2 regions of the Paenibacillus sp. JNUCC32 genome follow, and region 1 is predicted to be linked to the other one. Evidence: riboswitches for the same ligand, from Rfam matches in the RefSeq annotation. Region 1 holds a riboswitch; the other holds the start of a gene.
What was found. A riboswitch is a leader RNA that binds a small molecule or an ion and turns the genes downstream of it on or off. The one in region 1 is predicted to bind S-adenosylmethionine.
Positions count from the first base shown of each region.

Region 2: another riboswitch for S-adenosylmethionine. It lies ahead of metA (homoserine O-acetyltransferase MetA); the one in region 1 lies ahead of JNUCC32_RS29655 (methionine ABC transporter ATP-binding protein).

Region 1 is NZ_CP062260.1:6,668,904-6,672,628, reverse strand. It holds gene JNUCC32_RS29660 (methionine ABC transporter permease) at 1-482, opposite strand, end outside; gene JNUCC32_RS29655 (methionine ABC transporter ATP-binding protein) at 482-1,498, opposite strand; SAM riboswitch class I at 1,606-1,752, opposite strand; gene JNUCC32_RS29650 (Cthe_2314 family HEPN domain-containing protein) at 1,874-2,593, opposite strand; gene JNUCC32_RS29645 (hypothetical protein) at 2,619-2,942, opposite strand; gene JNUCC32_RS29640 (COX15/CtaA family protein) at 3,029-3,725, opposite strand, start outside.
Region 2 is NZ_CP062260.1:92,236-95,960, reverse strand. It holds gene JNUCC32_RS00465 (PLP-dependent transferase) at 1-432, opposite strand, end outside; gene metA (homoserine O-acetyltransferase MetA) at 457-1,374, opposite strand; SAM riboswitch class I at 1,506-1,634, opposite strand; gene corA (magnesium/cobalt transporter CorA) at 2,077-3,012, shown strand; gene JNUCC32_RS00450 (HRDC domain-containing protein) at 3,165-3,725, opposite strand, start outside.

The DNA of each region.
Region 1 (3,725 bases):
GTTACAATCGTGATGGTCATCCCGGCCAGCAGGCCCGGACGAGCCTCCGGAAGGAGCACTCTCCATACGATTTGGCTTGTCGAGGAGCCCATGGCGTGAGCCGCCTCGATCACGCCTTTATCCACTTCATTCAAAGCCGTTTCCACGAGCCTTGCGAAGAATGGAGCAGCACCGATCACCAGCGGCGGAATGGTGCCCAGCACGCCGTACGAAACACCTACGATTGACTTCGTAATCGGGATCATCGCCACGATCAGGATGATGAACGGAACCGAGCGTAGAATGTTTACAATGAACGACAGAATCGTGTAGCCGAAGCGTACCAACCCGGACGTGGACCTTGCGGCCATGTAGAGCAGCACGCCGACCGGCAGTCCGATGATGAAGCTGAACAAGGCCGAAGCTCCCAGCATCCGCAGGGTATCCAATGTTGCCGTCCATATCTCTTTCCAGTCGATCTGGGTAAAATCAAGTCCGAACATCAATGAATCACCTCCACGTCTAGTCCTTGTTCAAGCAGCTTCCGGATCGTATCTTCAATTGCGCGTTCTTCCCCTTCGAAACGAACGATGAGCTGGCCGTACGGCGTTTCTTTGATCGTAGAGATCGTACCCTGCAGAATCGCAAAATTCACGCCCGTCTCATGAACGGTATGGGACAGGATCGATTCGTACGTTTTCGACCCCAGGAACGTGATTTGAACCGCTCTTGAAGGGCCGTTTACCTGACCCTGCATAGCCAGCCGCAGCGCTTCGCCACTGTCCATCTCCTGGCGGATGAATTCCTGCGTCACTTCATGCTTCGGTTTCAGGAACACTTCCGTTACCGGTCCTTGCTCTACGATGCCGCCCTGATGAATAACGGCGACCCGGTCGCATATGCTCTGAATGACGTGCATCTCATGGGTAATCAGCACGATCGTCAGATGAAACTTTTTGTTAATGTCCAGCAGCAGGCGCAGAATCGAATCCGTCGTCTGCGGGTCAAGGGCCGAAGTGGCCTCGTCGCACAGCAGCACTTCGGGATCGCTCGCGAGCGCCCTGGCGATGCCCACCCGCTGCTTCTGGCCCCCTGACAGCTGGGACGGGTATTTGTCGCGATGCGCCTCCAAGCCGACCAAAGCCAGCAGCTCGGATACTTTGCGCTCCAGTTCGGCCTTCGGCGTCTTGATCAGACGCAGCGGAAACGCAATGTTATCGTACACCGTCGCGGAAGACAGCAGGTTAAAGTGCTGAAAGATCATTCCGATTTTACGGCGCTCCGCCTGAAGCTGCTTCTTGCCGAGCGACGTCAAATTTTTGCCGTTCACCCACACCTCGCCCGAGGTGGGACGCTCCAGTAAATTGATGCAGCGGATCAATGTACTTTTACCTGCACCGGAGTGTCCGATCACTCCGAAAATTTCTCCTTTTTCAATCGACAAATCCAATTCGGACAACGCAGTTGTTAATGACCCGGCTTTTCCGTACTGCTTCGTCAATTGCTTGAGCTCAATCAATCCGATAATCCTCCTTTTTCCTTAGCTTCATATCTATTTACCCAAAAGAAAAGAGCCTCTTTTTGTAGAATCAAAAAGGGCCCTCTTTACGTAAAAGTCAACGCCTTTTCTCATCTGTCAAAGCTGAAGGTATCCCATAGCTTTGAAGGAATTAGCACCATGTCACTCCAAGCGTCATCGCATTAAGCAATGGTACGCAAGAAGTCGGTTGCCGGGCTTCATCGGGCCTGTCCCTCCGCCTCTCTCGATAAGAAAACATCGATATGAAATTTTTCCGATTAAATTGATCTGATTTGATAACATTTAATGAATGCAATAGTTAGTATAGATTCTTTTCAGGCTTTTGTCAAAAGGAATTTCATGGCGATTTTGTGCCTAAGCCCGCACTCCATTTTCAGTCCACAGCTTGTTCGTATATTTATACGAGGCGGCCAGGCTGCGGCATACCATATCGATGCCCTGTTGGAGATCATCCAGGTGCTTGTCGATATCCTCCAGCTCGATTTTGTCGGACAGCCCCTGATGGCGCTGCCACAAATCATCCTGCATCTCGGAGTTCATGTAGTGAATTTCAGCGTTGCGCCTTTTGCGGAGCGCGTTCAGCGGTGCTTTGTAGCGATCCTTGATCGCTTCCAACTCTTCAGCCAGCTCACCGTGGGCCTTCAAAAATCTGAACTGCCGCAGGACCGTAAAATAAGAAAAATGCGCCTTTACCTTGGAGGTATGCAGATCAAACAAATCGTTCAGCACCGTGCCCAGTTTATCAAGGATCGAGAATACGCGGATGAAGCCGTTTTTGTAAAAATACACATATCGTTGATATTCCCCTTGCTCCTGAATCGACATATCATCGATGTAACCCGATTGGACCGATTGACTGAAATGCTTGGCCGCATTCCAGCTCTGCTCCAGCTCATCCAGGGAGACGATCAGTCCCCGGGTCCAAATCTCCAGCTTGCGAAAATCATGCGTCGGATCTTGATTTTTATCCATTTCCTTCTGCAGAAGCCGGGTTGTCTTCACCATCGATTCGATGGCTTCCTCAAGCAGGCCGTTGTTCTGCCGGGGCTGTTCCCCAAGTAACATTCGAAGCATGGCGGTACCCCCTCGCGTCATCAGATTAACCTTGGTTCTTGATCTCGATTGTGCTAATGCCAATATACTCATTCCAGCGCTCAGCGGCCGTCTTCACGGCGATATCCTCGCGCGGGGGCAACTCATCCGGATCGCCATCAGGCCCTTCGGCATCCCCTTGACTGGCAGATGACCCATCATCTGCTGCGCCAATCCGGGCTCGTCCTGTTAGGATGCCCCCGAAACGGGAAGACAACTCCATAAGCATGGAGCGACTTGTGATTTCTCCGGTGTTATTAAATATAAACAAATTCGTTGCCTTATCAAACCTTTTCGATACGGTTGCCGGCAGCTCCTTTCTATACAACAAAGCCCTCGAACTCCGGTCCGGGGACTTTGCATGCATGTATGCTATAGAATACTGGATTTTCTTTACGGAATGATCGGCGTTCTTCCTTATACGATCTTTTCGCGGGGCACGTCGTGGCCCTTCCGTATTTCGGCTTCAAGCGGCTTGCTGAGCTGCCATACCCGGACGCTTAAATAACACAGTACGCCGAACAGCGCCGAGATCAGCAGCGTATGACCCAGTGCGGAGAATACGTAAACTTCCTCGTTATGCATCGTAGCCATAATGAGGGCGCCGCTGAACACCTGCAGCAGACACAGCACGGTTGCCGAAATGCCCAGCATCTGGATCTCCCGGTTATCGCGATTGCGCCAATATGCAAAATGCCCCATCACCGCCACCACGATCAGCAGCAGAAGCGCGGCCACGCGGTGCATAAAGGCGATGCCGACCCCTCCGCTCAGCTCCGGTATCACTTCTCCGTTACACAACGGCCAGCCGGAGCAGCCTTCCCGGGAATCGGTATGGCTGACGAATGCACCGATATACACCACGATGTAGCTGTACAACGTTGTGCCCCAGACCAGATTTCGGAAGCCCTTGCCCACCCGCGGCAAACGCTCCAGGTCAGCGGGTCCCTTCGCTTGTTCGATTCGGCGCATGCCCAAAGCCAGCATGACCGAACTGGCAAAAGCAATCAGCGAGAAACCAAAATGCAGCGCCATGATCGCAGCCGATTGAGGTTTAACCACCGCGAGGGCCCCCATGATGGCTTGTACCACGACGAATATCGAGGTCCCGATG
Region 2 (3,725 bases), 360 kb from region 1:
AAATACGGCCTTCGTGTTCGGTCGTCTGGATCCTTCCAGCGCATCCAAGTCGTTTGTATCCACGTAGGTTGCCGTTACCCCAAACTTGGACATAATCCGCTCCAGCAGCCGATACGTCCCTCCGTACAGATCGAGCGATACAATCAGGTGATCGCCTTGACCGTACAGCGCAAAAATCGTCTGAAGGGCCGCCATGCCCGAGCTGCAGGCAAAGCCGGCGTCACCGGATTCCAGCTCGGCGCAAGCATCCTCGAGTACCGAACGGGTCGGATTCTTGGTGCGGGCATAATCAAACCCCGTGCTCTGGCCTAATTTAGGATGGCGGTATGCCGTAGCCTGATAAATCGGAAAATTCACTGCTCCCGTTACCGGCTCCTGCACCGATCCGATCTGTGCCAGCCGGCTCTCTATATTCAAAGGTTTCTTCTCCATCACAAACTCTCCTTCCGTACGCTGTTAAATTTGCGGACCGATATCATATGGCGTTTCCTGATATACATAGTAATTGAGCCAATTAGTGAATAATAAGTTTGCATGCGCGCGCCATATGGACGGAGGCGTTCTTGTTGGATCGTCGTTCGGGTAATAGTTGCGCGGCAGCGCGATGTCCATGCCTTTGGCAACGTCCCGGTCATACTCCCATTTCAGGGAGTCCGCATCATACTCGGAATGCCCTGTGGCAAAAATCTGCTTGCCGTCCCGGCTGGATACCAAATAAATCCCTGCTTCCTCGGACTCGGACAGGATGACCAAATCATCCACGCCTGTTATGTCTTCGCGCCGAACTTCCGTATGACGGGAATGCGGAACAAAGAACATTTCGTCAAATCCGCGGAGCAGCTTGGTACACGCTTCATTGATCGTATGCGGAAATACGCCAAAGCACTTTTCCTCGAGGCTGTATTTCGGCACGCCGTAATGATAATAAAGCCCGGCTTGCGACGCCCAGCAGATATGGAGCGTGGAGGTTACATGGGTCTTGGTCCATTCAAAAATTTCAGTAAGCTCATCCCAGTAATTCACTTCTTCGAACTCCAGCTGCTCGACCGGAGCTCCTGTAATGATCATGCCGTCAAAACGACGGTTCTTCACTTCTTCAAAGGTTTTGTAAAATGATTTCAAATGCTCGGCCGACGTATTCTTCGATACGTGGGAACTCGGGTGAAGAAGGACGACATCCACCTGGAGCGGGGAGTTGCCGATCAATCGCAGCAGCTGGGTCTCCGTCGTTTCCTTGGTTGGCATCAAATTCAGGATCGCAATCCGCAGCGGGCGGATATCCTGATGAAACGCGTGACTCTCATCCATGACAAAAATGTTTTCTCCAGCCAGAACTTCCTTTGCCGGCAGGGCATCCGGAATTTTAATTGGCATCTCGGCTCACTCCTTCGAAATATGAAATGATACATCCATAAAGCTGTGAGAAAGAGCGTTAGACTGTATAAACGCAAGAAGACCTTTCTCGAAGTAGAGAAAGGTCATCATATACGTATCACAATGCGCCTCTCTCATCTGTCAGGCTATACAACGGCTTATACAATCGTCGTATCTCCTGCAAGAATTAGCACCGTGCGATGTTGCCGCCGGTTGCCGGGTTTCATAGGGCTAGTCCCTCCACCTGCTCTTGATAAGATTTCGCTTTATTCAGTTGTTTGGAATTGTTTCGTAATTGATACCTACTTTAAATCATTCTCAATTTTTCGTCAAGAACCTTTTCATGAGTTTGTCACACTTCACCAAAGGTTTCCATACCCTATATCATGGCCCTTGGACTGCTCCGGATTTCACTTGAAAGGTCCTACACCCGGCGTTATACTAGACAAGTGCTGTTTAAAACCGAGTATGAAAGAGGTGACATGGAAGATGGACGGTGACCCGAGCCAGAAACTGGATGCACAAGACGCACAACCGCATAGGATCAAGATCAGCTTACCGGCAGAGGGCAGCGTTATTTTTCATGCGCTTTTTATCGTATTCTAACCTTCCTCGATTTATGCCCGTACACCGGTGGGCTGATATCCTGTGCCTTAACTGCTTGACTTAAGCAGCTTGGATTAGACAAAGGAGTGATATCAGATGAAAATCCGGTTGGTCGATTCGGGCGTATTTACCCCTGTTGATGACATCGAAATGACGCTGACAGCTCCGGCCAGCGGCTTCTACTGGCTGGATGCGGACGTGGATGATTTAGCCGAACTGCAGCCCCTCTTCTCCCTGCATGATCTTGCCGTTGAGGATTGCCTCAGCGAAGAGGAGCAGCGTCCCAAAATTGAAATATACGAGAACCACTATTTTATCGTCGTGAACAGCATCCGGTTTGACGACGAAGAGATTTTCCTTCGGGCATTGAATGTTTTCCTGGGCAGGCATTTTATTATTACGGTAACCAAGCAAAAGATCCATGAGCTTCGCACCGTCAAACCGCTTCTCTGGGAGGATGAAGTCAGCACGCCTGACCGCTTCCTCTATCTCCTGATCGACCTCGTCACGGACAACTACTTCTCCGTAGGGGACAGAATTGAAGCGCGGATTGAAAAGCTGGAGGAAGACATTCTGATGCATACCAAAAAATCCCATCTCAGCGAGATCATCGGTCTGCGAAGCGAGATTCTTTGGTTGAAGAAGGTGCTTGGACCTCAGAAGGAAGTTATCAATACGCTCAACAAAAAAGATCTTCGGCTGATCGATGACCAGCTGCAGAAATACTTCAGCGATATCTATGAAAATGCCGTTAAAATTTCCGAAACGTTCGAGACCTATCGGGATCTCATGGGGAACCTTCGGGAAGCTTACCAATCCAGTATCGCCAATCGGGCCAATGAAATCATGCGCGTGTTTACCGCTATTACAACGATCTTTATTCCATTGACGCTGATTACGGGCATCTACGGCATGAACTTTGAGTATATGCCGGAACTTCATTGGAGATATTCCTATTATGTGGTTATCGGCATCATGGTTTTTGCCGGCGCGCTCATGTTTTACCTGTTCCGTAAAAAAGATTGGATATGAGGCACCCTGGTCAAAGGGGAGAGTACTGGCCGGATCACAACGGTTCATACGAACGGCCGCAATTCAAACTCAATCTACAAGCACGGCGAATTAGCATCAGGACGGATCTCCCTGCAACCGGGAGAATCCGTCCTGACTTCGTTTAAGGCAGATTAACCGGCATTCGCTTTGCCGGGCTGATCGCGCCGAAAGCGGATCCGTATGAGACGAAGCCGCTCATACAGCCTCTCCGTTCCGCCCAGCTCTTCTGCTTCTGCGTTCTCCGCTTGTCCCTGTCCGTATACCCGCTGTAACACAGGTTTAAGAAACGTATCGCCCAACTCTTCAAACGCCTTCCATACGTTTTCCTGCTCCGCAGCCGTCATCGTGTTCAATTCGACCTGGAGCAGCTGCTCCGTATCATAGCCTTCCTTCTCAAGCCCTTCCAATTCCTCGACCAAATCCCGGCGCGACAGCGAGGTACGCGCTTCAAGCTCGGTCAGCGAAGCGCCCTCGGCTATGCCAATCAGCATCGCACGGCGGGTTCGGAAGCGTTCAAGCTCCTGCTGATATCTCTGTTCCTTCTGTTTATACAGCCAGGACAAGAACTCCTCTTCCGGCAGCTGCGTATACACCCAATCCAGTGGAAACGTGGTGGTTCGCTCGGTTTTCGTCGTAATCTCCAGCCATTCCACCCCGTGCTCCGAAGCCTTGCTAACCCCGATTCCCGGAAG